3 regions of the Staphylococcus sp. GW823-FHT05F06 genome follow, and region 1 is predicted to be linked to each of the others. Evidence: predicted binding sites of a transcription regulator. Region 1 holds the regulator's gene; each other region holds the start of a gene.
What was found. Region 1 encodes Rex, which represses fermentation and respiration genes when NADH is low (regulators of the CRP and FNR family bind a similar motif). Its sites were predicted from a motif close to TTGTGAAATATTTCACAA; they were not measured.
Positions count from the first base shown of each region.

Region 1 (4,262 bases):
GCTAATGTCTACTTAATTTAACTTTTTTCTCGTCAATCTAATCTATAATTAAATTTGCTTAATTTTCTATCCTTAAAAAATCTTTTTATCAACTTTATAATTATAAGTTTTTATGCCTTTTGAATAGTAATCGTCCATGATGCATCATCAAGTTGCTCATAGTTTGTAACTGGATATCCATTTTCTGCAGCCCAATTAGGTAATGCTTCGGTAGCCTGGGTGCAATCGAAATCGATTTTCAATTCATCCCCTTGATTTAATTCATTCATTTTCTTTTGTGCTTCTATTAAAGGAAATGGACAAACCATCCCTACTGTTCCTAATTCGTATACCATTGATATACCTCCTCATTCATTTTATCTAATGTCACATTAGAATAACCAATCTTAGCTTTGAGATACTTGTTGTAACTTTTTCATAGGTTTTACAAAAATAAAATAACTCATAAACCAAACACCAATAATCATAGAGGCTAAAGCAATCCATCCTTGCCAACTCATTGTAGCTGTTTCTACTAAACCATTACCGATAGAGCAACCACCTGCAACTGAAGCACCAAATCCCATAAATATGCCACCAAGCGCACTATTGCGAATTGTCTTAATATCTGGCAATCTCCATCTAAACTCTTTAGACCCTTTTGCAGCTATATAAGAACCTATGAATATACCTAGTACCAAAAGCACACCCCAATCAATAAATTTTAAATCTCCTGAAATAAGATAATTTACAAGATTTGCAGAAGGTGTTGTTATACCTAAGCCACCCATTCTCCCAGTAGATTCACTCATAGGCCAAGCAAGTAGAGCAATAAAACCTATTGCAATGCCAGCAACAAATGGATGATATCTTTTTTCAAATAGGTAATGTCTAATACCACTATATTTTTGTTTAAGTTGGGGCACCATTATTTTAGGTTTTCGAATTGTTTTCACAACTAAAAATATTGTAATTACAGTTAATAACATGACGAGAATCCATTGTGGTATACCTGTTGTACTCGTCATACTTGTGCTGACTTGCGTCGGTTTATTTATTTGATTCATTATTGGAAGAAGTACCCCAGTTTTAGTTACGGCTGAAGTCAATGCATAAAATATTAATGCCACCCAACTTCCAATTAACCCTTCACCAGCCCTATACCAAGTTCCTGTCGCGCATCCTCCAGCTAATACTATCCCTATTCCAAAAACGAAGGATCCCAAAATAGTTCCTATAACTGGAAATGTTTCTGTTGGAACCTCTATAATATTTAAGTTCTTTAGAATAAGTAAACCAATACTTTGGACAGTAATAGCAATAAGCAATGCATAAAACATTTTGTTACTCTTTTGAACGTACATATCTCTAAATCCACCAGCTAAACAAAATCTTGTTCTCTGCATTACAAATCCTAGCAATATGCCAACGACTAATCCGCTTATAATTGTCCACACCATTTTATCACCTTTTCCGATATAAATACTAAGGTATTATAGTAGAAAGGACTATATTTTGCAAATTCTTAATTTTATTTCTTATGTTTTAATATAAATATTTTGTGAGTTTGTTTAAGTTACTCTTAGATAAGTTACTAAATTTATACCACTCCTGATCAGAATAATAAATAAACAATTTATTTCCTAATAACCCTTTCGATATTCTATACCGCACAATGCTAGAGAGTTCGAATTGAATATTGAATGGATTATTGTTTTGACTATATGCCTTAAACTCCAACTTATTTTCATGTATTAACAATATACCGGGAACTGTCATTATTCTGGGAATATGTGATTTGAAATTACAATTTATTTCTTGAGTCATTTGTTTCAATCTCCCATTACAATAAATTTCAACTTACAATTTTTGTTAAAAAGTTTCGTATTTATAATCTATTGTAACTGTTTAATTAAAAAAAAGCACTCTCACTTGAGAGTACTATGTTAAAGTGATTTTTATTAATTATTTACTATAATTTTTCATGAAGAACAATAATGATTGTAACTCTATACCAAAATCAATATGATGTACTTGAACATCTTGAGGTGTTTTAATTCGACGTGGCGTAAAGTTTAGTATACCTTTAACACCGGCTTTAACAAGTTCATCAGCTACTTGTTGTGCCACATTATCTGGTGTTGTTAAAATGACTACATCAATAACTTCTGATTCTAATGTCGCTTTGATATCATCGCTATGTTTTACCACAACGTCACCGATATTCTCACCTATAATATCTGGTCTAATATCAAAAGCTTCAGTAATTGTCATCTCATCATGTATTGAAAAGTTATATGTAAGTAATGCACGCCCTAAATTACCGATACCTATAATGGCAATTTTAATTTGATCGCTCTCACTTAATTCTGATTTAAAGAATTCAAGCATACTATCTATATTATATCCATATCCTTTTTTTCCTAATTCACCAAAGTATGAAAAGTCTCTTCTTATTGTAGCTGAATCAATTTGTAGTGCTTCACTTATTGTTTTAGAATTAACACGATCTATACCTTTACCTTTCAAAATACTGACAAATCGGTAATATAAAGGTAGACGTTTTAACGTAGCGCGAGGAATTTTAAAATCATCTGGCATATATCTAACCCCCTTTTTCGCGTATATTATGCATGTATCATTAAAATCAGTAAATGAGTTAAAACATATGTTGAATGTCATCTCATAATACAAATAATTGTATACAACGAATACTTAAACATTATACATTATTAATTTTTAAAAATAAATATCCTAGTTTCATGTGTTCTATGAATACTGTAGAATAGAAGTAATTGAGTTTAACATCATTTCAAGATAACGTACGCAATTTATTTTTCTATTTAAAATTCGATAATATAGAATTAACAAAAATTTAAATATTCAAAAACAAATACTTTATATATAGTTTAAACCTATTTCAAATACATAGAAAGGTGAGAATCGAATGATACTTTTACAACTTAATGACATCTCCAAATCGTTCGATGGTGAAGATATCTTCACAGATGTTAATTTTGAGGTGAAAACTGGCGAAAGAATCGGCGTAGTAGGTCGTAATGGAGCTGGTAAATCGACATTAATGAAAATCATAGCAGGTGTGGAAAATTACGATAGTGGTCAAATATCAAAAATCAAAAATTTAACAATGAGTTATTTAACTCAGCAAATGACTCTCAATTCAGAAGCTACTGTCTTTGAAGAAATGTCTAAGCCTTTTGAACATATAAAGAAAATTGAAAATTTAATTAAGGATGAAACCGATTGGCTTGCACGAAATGGACAAGATTATGAGTCCGATGAATATCAATCACATATTGAAAAATATGAAACTTTAACGAATCGTTATGAGCAATTAGATGGTTATCAATATGAAAGTAAAATTAAAACAGTCCTGCACGGGCTTAACTTTACAGAAAGCGATTTCAACAAGCCTATTAATGATTTTAGTGGTGGTCAAAAAACACGTCTTTCTCTTGCTCAAATGTTACTTAAAGAACCCGATTTACTCCTTCTTGATGAACCAACTAACCATCTAGACATGGAAACAACCAAGTGGTTAGAGGATTACTTAAAGTACTTTAAAGGAGCAATTGTGATTATCAGTCATGATAGATATTTTTTAGATAAAATTGTAACTCAAGTTTATGATGTTGCTCTAGGAAATGTAAAACACTATGTAGGAAACTATGAGCAATTTATAAAGCAACGTAATCAGTATTACGAAAAACGCATGCAAGAATTTGAAAAGCAACAAGAAGAAATCAAGCGTTTAGAAACCTTTGTAGAAAAAAATATTACTCGTGCATCTACAAGCGGCATGGCTAAGAGTAGACGTAAAACATTGGAAAAAATGGAACGTATTGATAAACCTATGATAGATGCTAGAAGTGCAAATATACAATTTGGCTTCGACCGTAATACTGGTAATGATGTGATGCACATTCATGATTTAAAAATTGGTTACGACTCACCTATTACACTACCTATAAACCTCGAAGTCTTTAAAGGGGATCATATAGCTATCATTGGTCCAAATGGTGTTGGTAAAACAACATTGATAAAAACAATTGCTGAAAAACAACATAAACTAGGTGGTCAAATTATCTTTGGTGCTAATTTACAAATTGGTTACTATGATCAAAAACAAGCTGAATTTAAATCAAATAAAACCATTCTCGATTATGTTTGGGATCAATATCCACACATGAATGAAAAAGATGTACGTGCAGTATTAGGGCGTTTCTTGTTCGTTCAAGAAGACGTAAAAAAAATTATCAATG
Region 1 is NZ_JBXAHW010000008.1:89,265-93,526, forward strand. Features, by position in the region: gene AC1Q7N_RS06995 (sulfurtransferase TusA family protein) at 111-335, opposite strand; gene AC1Q7N_RS07000 (YeeE/YedE family protein) at 387-1,439, opposite strand; gene AC1Q7N_RS07005 (PH domain-containing protein) at 1,525-1,806, opposite strand; gene AC1Q7N_RS07010 (redox-sensing transcriptional repressor Rex) at 1,945-2,580, opposite strand; gene AC1Q7N_RS07015 (ABC-F family ATP-binding cassette domain-containing protein) at 2,927-4,262, shown strand, end outside.

Region 2 (4,262 bases), on a different contig from region 1:
CATCCATTTCTTCTCGAGGAATTTTATAATTCTCATCAAATACCTTTACTGATTTTCTACTGTTAAGCACTTCGTTAAAATCATTTATAAGTGTCAATTTTTGCACTCCTCCATTTTTAAAAAAATTGTTTTATTATCAAATTAAACTCATTCAAATATTTGATAAATTTAATTTAAAACAATTCGAATTATAGTGATGAAATCAATACTTGACAAGTGATACGCTTCATAATATTGTTACCTTAACAAGGAGTGATTAAATGTATGTAGAGAATAGTTATTTGAGCAAACAATTATGTTTTTTATTTTATGTTTCCTCTAAAGAAATCATCAAAAAATATACAGATTACCTAAAAGAGTATGGTCTTACATACACAGGTTATATTGTATTAATGGCGATAGAAGATGATGAGAAACTTAACATTAAAAAACTAGGCGAAAGAGTCTTCTTGGATTCTGGCACGCTGACACCATTATTAAAAAAATTAGAGAAAAAGAATTATGTCATTCGAACTCGTGAAGAACAAGATGAACGGAACCTTCAAATTTCTTTAACAGAACGTGGCAAGGATATTCAAAATGTTCTATCTGATATTTCACAAAGTGTTTTTAATGAATTTAATATTACTCAAGAAGAAACCCAAAATTTAGTTGAAGACTTGCAAAATTTTGTAACGAAAAATTTTGATAAAACAGTGGAAAAGTGATACTTATAGAGACTAGAGACAAAAGTAAACTTTTTAAATACAAATACAACAAAACTTTCAACTTTAGCAATAGCGATACAATTTAATAGTAATAGTATGTCTAAAGTAAGCTTTTGTCTTATTCTCTCGTACAGTCAGTATATTTTTTTGCACCTAATTCCTACTAAACTTATCTAAATACCTCTTTTTTGCAAGTTACATCACTTTATCTATACTCTATTAATTACAAGCATTGTAAAGACCATTAATGAATGATTATAGATATTTTAATAATTATCCATTTTAACATCTAAAAATGTGAATTAAGGTGGTATTTAAATAGACTATCAAGATGTGTGTTGTTTGTTTCCCTTCATATAATGGAGGTTGAAAGAAGCAATTGTATAGCTATTTTAATGAAAGTAGAGGGTGTGATTGTAAAATCAGTTATTCACATATATGACAACATGGAATTATGTTAAAACATTAAGATATACGTATTTTTTAAAATGATCTATCGACTGTCACTGTCTTGAAAAGATGATTGTTTCCTAATGCATTGATAGTCTTTGGTTCAGTATGTGTATGAAAACTGACTGTTAGTTATTTCATTCTAATGAAACGAAAAATAGCAAAATTTTTTGAATATTTTATTTTGATATTAAACAAAAATGTGCCCTAATTTGAACACACTTTAATGCTCACCTTAGGACACAATTTTTATTTATATACGAACAGCTTTTTCTTTTTTATTTAAATGAATCATTGTAATAAGAGCAATTACACCAAATATAGCTAAGAAGAAGAAAGCGAGATGACTTGAACCAGTGATACTCGTTACAAAAGTAATCACTAGTGGTGGGAAGAAACCGCCTAGTCCTCCCATCATGGATACAATACCATTCGCTGAACCTGCTTCTTTAGAAAAGTATGAAGGTACTAATTTAAATATTAAACCATTACCTATACCTGCACAGATACTAATTGCTAAACAGCCTATCGTAAACAGAACAATATGACTAGATAAGCTTAATATAAGCGCACCAATAATCATTATCACGAAGTCAATGATAAGCGCTTGTACTGCATTAAATTTATCACCTATAACACCACCAACCGGTCTCAGGAACGTCGCTAGTGCTATAAATATACCTGAACGAATACCTGCATCCACTTTATCAATACTAAAATGATCAACTAGAAAGTTCGGTAAAAAGATCCCAAAAGCCACAAAAGCTCCAAAAGTAATAAAATACCACAAACTTAAATAATACAACTTATAATTCTTAGATAGGTCTTTGACTTGAGCCATCAAAGGAATCTTCACTTTCGGCTCATTTTTATCTCCTAAAAAAAACATTAAAATTGCAAATATACTTAGAATAATTAAATAACTACGAACTGTATTTTGCCAGCCAATTGCACCTGCTAACACTGGGGCACAAAATGATGAAACTGCAGTACCAATATTACCTACACCATATATACCATTTGCTAAACCAACTTTGTCTTTTGAAAAGTATTTAGGTACTGAAGTAACACCTACTGAAAAAATTGCGCCACCAATTCCTAGAAAGAATCCTGATAACATTAGCATACCGGGTGATTGAGCTTGACCTAAAAGAAAAATTGGAAATAATAGTACAATAAAACTCCAGAAAAACACCCATTTCGCTCCTACAATGTTAGTTAAGTACCCAAATGGTACACGTAGTACAGAACCTAAAATAACAGGAATAGCTAAAATGACAGATATTTGTCCTGGAGAAATATCAACATCTTGTGAAATAAATGGCATTAATGGAGAAATGATACTCCATGCCATAAAGCCTGCGACCAAACTCAATGTCTGTAACGTAAGCTGAGAAACACCCTTTTTCATGTTCATTTTAATTCACCTTCATCTGATTTAATTATAAGGTGTATTGGTACTTTGTGAGAGCTTAATAAGAGGTCAAAATTAATAATATAAAACAAAATTATAAACAAAGTACCAATCACAAATTCATTTTAATATGTTTGTGAAAATATGAACATAAGGACATACCCTGATTTTACTTTTATTTTTCCCTATATAAAGGTACAAAAAAAGGACTACTTAGTCATAGACTAAGTAAGCCCTAATAATCAATCATGATATACATTTAAAATTCTAATAATTTTTTCTTTAAGGCATATTCAACTAATTCAGGTTTACTCTTTAAATTTAGTTTCGTCATAATATGCGTTTTATGTGCCTCTACCGTTTTCACCGATACAAACAACTTTTCTGCAATATCTTTATTGCCATAGCCTTTTGCTATAAGAGGTAATATTTCTAACTCTCGTTTCGATAAAATTTTAAATGGATCTGAAGATGATGACACTTCATCCGTTTGTGATTGATTGACAAACTCATTGACTAAAGACGTCGTCAATTTCATATCAACATAAGTTTCACCTTGATATACTGTACGTACGGCCAATATTAATTGCTCATCAGGTGAATTTTTTAAAATGTATCCTTTAGCACCACTTTTTAACACATGAAATAAATATTCTTCGTCATCAAACATCGTAAGTATTAAAATTTTAGTATCAGGAAAACTTTCAGAAATTTTACTGGTTGCGATTAAGCCTGACTCTCCTGGCGGCATGCTCAAATCTAAAATTAAAACATCTGGTCGATGTTCTAACACTTTTTGATAAGCTTCAACCCCGTCAGCTGCAGTTGCAACAACTTCCATATCTTCTTGATAATTTAATATCATTGAAAATCCTGTCCTAACAACTGCATGGTCATCCGCTATAACTATTTTCACTTCAATTCCCCCAACTTACATCATCAACTTAAATCGGTATATCTAATGTAATTATAGTACCTCTATTAATATGTGTCTCTATATTAACATGACCGTTAACTAATTCTGCACGTTCTCTCATTCCGTACAATCCAAGTCCAGAGCCTTTAGGGTGATGATCTAAACTAAACCCTTTACCTCGATCCACAACCTCTGCTACAAGCTGCTTGCCATCACTATGCGTACTTACCTCAATTTCATTAACCTCAGCATATTTTAGAGCATTAAATACACCCTCTTGAACTACACGATACACAACTGTTTCAATTTCATTATCAAAACGCATGCCTTTAATGTTCGAATCATATTTAATATGCATACCATAATTTTCTTCAAACTGTTTAAAATATGATTTAAAAGCTGCTTCAATGCCTAAATCGTCGAGAGAAGAAGGTCTTAATTCAACAGACATATTTCTAATATCATCAATAAGCTGTGATAATAAGCCTTCTATACGTTGAGATGTTTCAGCTAACACCTTATCCCTGTGCTTATACTTCAAAAGCCTTAGTTCAACATCTATATTGAGCATATCCTGTATTACACTATCATGTAATTCTCTAGAAATACGCTTTCGTTCATTTTCTTGTGCTTGAATTGAACGATGTAACATTTTTTGTTGATACATTTTTTCTTGCCTTTCAATCTGAGGCGCCACATTCTGTAAGGTAAATGCACTAATACCTCTTTGTTCATCAATATTTTGATACATAGCTGTAAAAGGCTTAATTTCATT
Region 2 is NZ_JBXAHW010000004.1:63,111-67,372, forward strand. Features, by position in the region: gene AC1Q7N_RS03945 (nitroreductase family protein) at 1-97, opposite strand, end outside; gene AC1Q7N_RS03950 (MarR family winged helix-turn-helix transcriptional regulator) at 261-707, shown strand; gene AC1Q7N_RS03955 (nitrate/nitrite transporter) at 1,411-2,574, opposite strand; gene nreC (nitrate respiration regulation response regulator NreC) at 2,831-3,487, opposite strand; gene AC1Q7N_RS03965 (sensor histidine kinase) at 3,516-4,262, opposite strand, start outside.
Region 2: AC1Q7N_RS03955 (nitrate/nitrite transporter) is a predicted target of Rex. The motif match lies at 2,706-2,723, and genes of this name have one in related genera.

Region 3 (4,262 bases), on a different contig from region 1:
TGCAGCAGTTAAATTAGCACCTAAGGCATTTAACGCACAAATGATGAGCCTTTGGTTATTAACTAACGCTTCAGCTCAGGCCATTAACGGTACATTAGTTAAATTAATTAAACCACTTGGTCAAACCAATTACTTTATCTTCTTAGGTGTTGTTGCAACCGTGATTACGTTAATTATATTAGCGTTTATTCCTAAGATTTCTAAAGCAATGAAAGGTATTCGTTAATCATTACACTAAAATGTGGATACAATATAAATCCTAGAAAAATAGCCAGTAAATGAGTTTTTTATAAATTCATTTACTGGCTTTTTATTTATAATACTTTGTATTGTTGGCTTGGTTTCTTAGCGGACAACTTCAGCCTATAGTCTTCAACTTGTCCTGTTCCCTCAAGAATCTCGTCAAAATACTTTGTGTTTATATGTAATTTTACATTGAAATACTTAAAAAATAAGGCCCTTTCGTATAATTTAATAAATACCAATAAACTAAATTAACGGGGTGTCTTATGTATAAAAATTATCATATGACTAAACATACTCTACCAATGGAAACTTCAGTAATTATCTCCACACATGATATGTCACAATATGTGAATGATATTGTAAAAAAATTCCAGGTACTGAATTCAGACAGCATCGTTGCGCAACATTATAGCATCCCAAAATGATATTAAAAATAATATTATATGTCTACACAAATTTTTACCAACTTAATATTCTTACTCTTAAATTTATGTTATTTTATTTGGAACATCTATCTTTATAGAACACTTAAGTTTCAATACCATAAATTTTAATTTATAATGTAAATCAAACATAAAGGAAAGTTCAAACAATCTAATTACACAAACTATTTATCGAAAGTAGGTATATATTTATGAAACAACCGTATAACCATGGTGTTCTTTTCTATCATGAACATAGCGGTTTGAAAGATATACATAATGGCATAGGAGAAGTTGCAAAATCTCTTAGTTCAATGTGTAAACACCTCTCTCTTCAACTCAGTGAAAATAAAGGCGATATTATTAAATATTGTAAATCTATTAAAAATGAAAATTATAGCTCTGATGTAGACGTTTTATTTATTTTAGGTGGAGATGGTACACTTAATGAACTAGTAAATGGCGTTATGCAGTATCAGTTAAATTTACCAATCGGTGTAATACCAGGTGGTACCTTTAACGATTTTACAAAAACACTTCAACTGCACCCTAATTTTAAAACAGCTAGTGAGCAATTATTAACATCACATGCTGAATCATATGATGTGTTAAAAGTGAACGACTTATATGTACTTAATTTCGTTGGACTTGGCTTAATAGTACAAAATGCAGAGAATGTTCAAGATGGTTCTAAAGATATATTCGGTAAATTCAGCTATATTAGATCAACCGTTAAAACGTTATTAAATCCTGTTAAATTTGATTTCTCCTTGACTGTTGATGGTGAAACAAAAGAAGGCAATACTTCGATGATGTTAATAGCAAACGGTCCCAATATAGGTGGTGGACAAATTCCGCTAACCGACTTATCGCCACAAGATGGAAGAGCAAACACATTTGTATTTAATGATCAAACACTAAATATATTGAATGATATATTAAAAAAACGTGATAGTATGAATTGGAACGAAATCACACAAGGTATTGATCACATATCAGGTAAGCACATCACACTCTCAACAAACCCTAGTATGAAAGTGGATATTGACGGCGAAATAAATTTAGAAACACCAATTGAGATTCAAGTATTACCCAAAGCGATACAACTTCTTACTGCAACTGAACAAAATAATTAATATAAATTTCACTTATTCTTTATCAATTTATTTTTAAAGCATGAGCTACTGAGACATAAATGATTGTCTCAGTTTTTTATTTTATAAATTGATAACATCGTTAGTCGTGTGAGACGATAATTTCATTACAACACCCCTCATTATTTTTAGTAAGAATACTTACAATAATTTTTTTAAAATTTACTTCTTTTAAAAATTGATTTTTTTAACTACCAAATACGTTTTGTTCCCATTGCATCAAGTCTTACACCTCAACCCCGACTACATATATAGGTTAACAACGTGTTCATATAAACATCACAATTGACTCTTTAATAGTCTGTATTTTCTTTTAATTTGGAAAGAGCTGTACTATAATGTTTGTGAATTATTTCACAATATCTAAGGAGTGGTTGTATATGTTATCTGTAACTAAAAAAAATACATATGAATCAAACAAAGATGAAGTCACACAAATGATTGATTCATTAGCAGAAAAAGGACAAGAAGCTCTAAAAGAACTATCTAAAAAATCACAACAAGAGATTAATGACATTGTACATCAGATGAGCATGGCTGCTGTTGATCAGCATATGCATTTAGCTAAACTAGCTTACGACGAAACAGGTAGAGGTATTTATGAAGACAAAGCTATCAAAAATTTATATGCCTCAGAGTACATATGGAATTCAATCAAAGACAATAAAACAGTAGGTATCATAGGTGAAGATAAACAAAAAGGATTAACGTATGTAGCTGAACCTATAGGCGTTATTTGTGGAGTGACACCAACGACCAACCCTACATCTACAACTATTTTCAAAGCAATGATTGCTATTAAAACAGGTAATCCAATTATTTTCGCATTTCATCCAAGTGCACAACAATCATCAAAATATGCTGCTAAAGTCATTTTAGAAGCTGCAACAAAAGCAGGTGCTCCTAAAGATTGTATTCAATGGATAGAAGTGCCATCAATTGTGGCAACTAAACAATTAATGAATCATAAAGATATTGCTTTAGTTCTAGCGACTGGAGGCTCTGGAATGGTAAAGTCCGCATATTCGACAGGTAAACCTGCATTAGGAGTCGGTCCAGGTAATGTTCCTACTTATATTGAAAAAACTGCTCATATCAAACGTGCTGTTAATGATATCATTGGTTCTAAAACTTTTGATAATGGTATGATTTGTGCTTCTGAACAAGTCATGGTTGTTGATAAAGAAGTATACACTGACGTCGTTAAAGAATTCAAATTACACCAAACATATTTTGTTAATAAAAATGAACTACAACAATTAGAAGATGCCATCATGAATGAAGATAAAACTGCAGTTAAACCTGATATAGTTGGTAAATCTGCTGTAGATATAGCGAAATTGTCAGGAATTAGTGTTCCAGAAAAAACAAAATTATTAGTCGCAGAAATTGATGGAATTGGAAAAGATTATCCTTTATCACGTGAAAAATTATCACCTGTACTCGCAATGGTAACTGCAAAATCAACAGGACATGCACTACAAATTTGTGAAGACACATTAAAATTTGGTGGTTTAGGTCACACTGCTGTAATTCACACCGAGGATAGTCAATTACAACAAAAATTCGGTCTAAAAATGAAAGCTTGCCGTGTATTGGTAAATACACCTTCTGCTGTCGGAGGAATTGGAAATATGTATAATGAACTCATTCCTTCACTCACGTTAGGTTGTGGTTCACATGGTAGAAATTCTATTTCTCATAATGTAAGCGCAGTAGACTTATTAAATATTAAAACAATAGCAAAACGTCGTAATAATATGCAATGGTTTAAACTCCCACCTAAAGTTTATTTTGAAGAAAATTCAGTTATGTATTTGACAGAGATGGATAATGTTGAACGTGTAATGATAGTTTGTGATCCAGGAATGGTTAATATTGGTTATACTGATATAGTTGAACAAGTGCTGAGACGCCGAGAAAACCAACCACAAATCAAAGTGTTTAACGAAGTTGAACCTAATCCATCAACTCATACAGTCTATAAGGGGTTAGAAATGTTTATAAATTTCCAACCTGATACTATTATTGCACTCGGTGGCGGTTCGGCAATGGATGCAGCCAAAGCAATATGGATGTTCTTTGAGCATCCAGAAACTTCATTTTTTGGGGCAAAACAAAAGTTCTTAGATATTCGTAAACGTACTTATAAAATTACCAAACCTAAAAACGCAAAATTTATATGTATACCAACGACATCAGGAACTGGTTCTGAAGTGACACCTTTTGCAGTAATTACTGATAGCGAGACACACGTTAAGTATCCACTAGCAGATTATGCGTTAACTCCCGATATTGCTATCGTCGATCCACAATTCGTATTAAGTGTACCTAAAGATGTTACCGCAGATACAGGAATGGATGTTTTGACACATGCCATTGAATCTTACGTCTCTGTCATGGCTTCAGATTATACAAGAGGCTTAAGCTTACAAGCAAT
Region 3 is NZ_JBXAHW010000009.1:10,202-14,463, reverse strand. Features, by position in the region: gene AC1Q7N_RS07145 (peptide MFS transporter) at 1-226, shown strand, start outside; gene AC1Q7N_RS07140 (hypothetical protein) at 510-671, shown strand; gene AC1Q7N_RS07135 (diacylglycerol/lipid kinase family protein) at 881-1,804, shown strand; gene adhE (bifunctional acetaldehyde-CoA/alcohol dehydrogenase) at 2,203-4,262, shown strand, end outside.
Region 3: adhE (bifunctional acetaldehyde-CoA/alcohol dehydrogenase) is a predicted target of Rex. The motif match lies at 2,165-2,182, and genes of this name have one in related genera.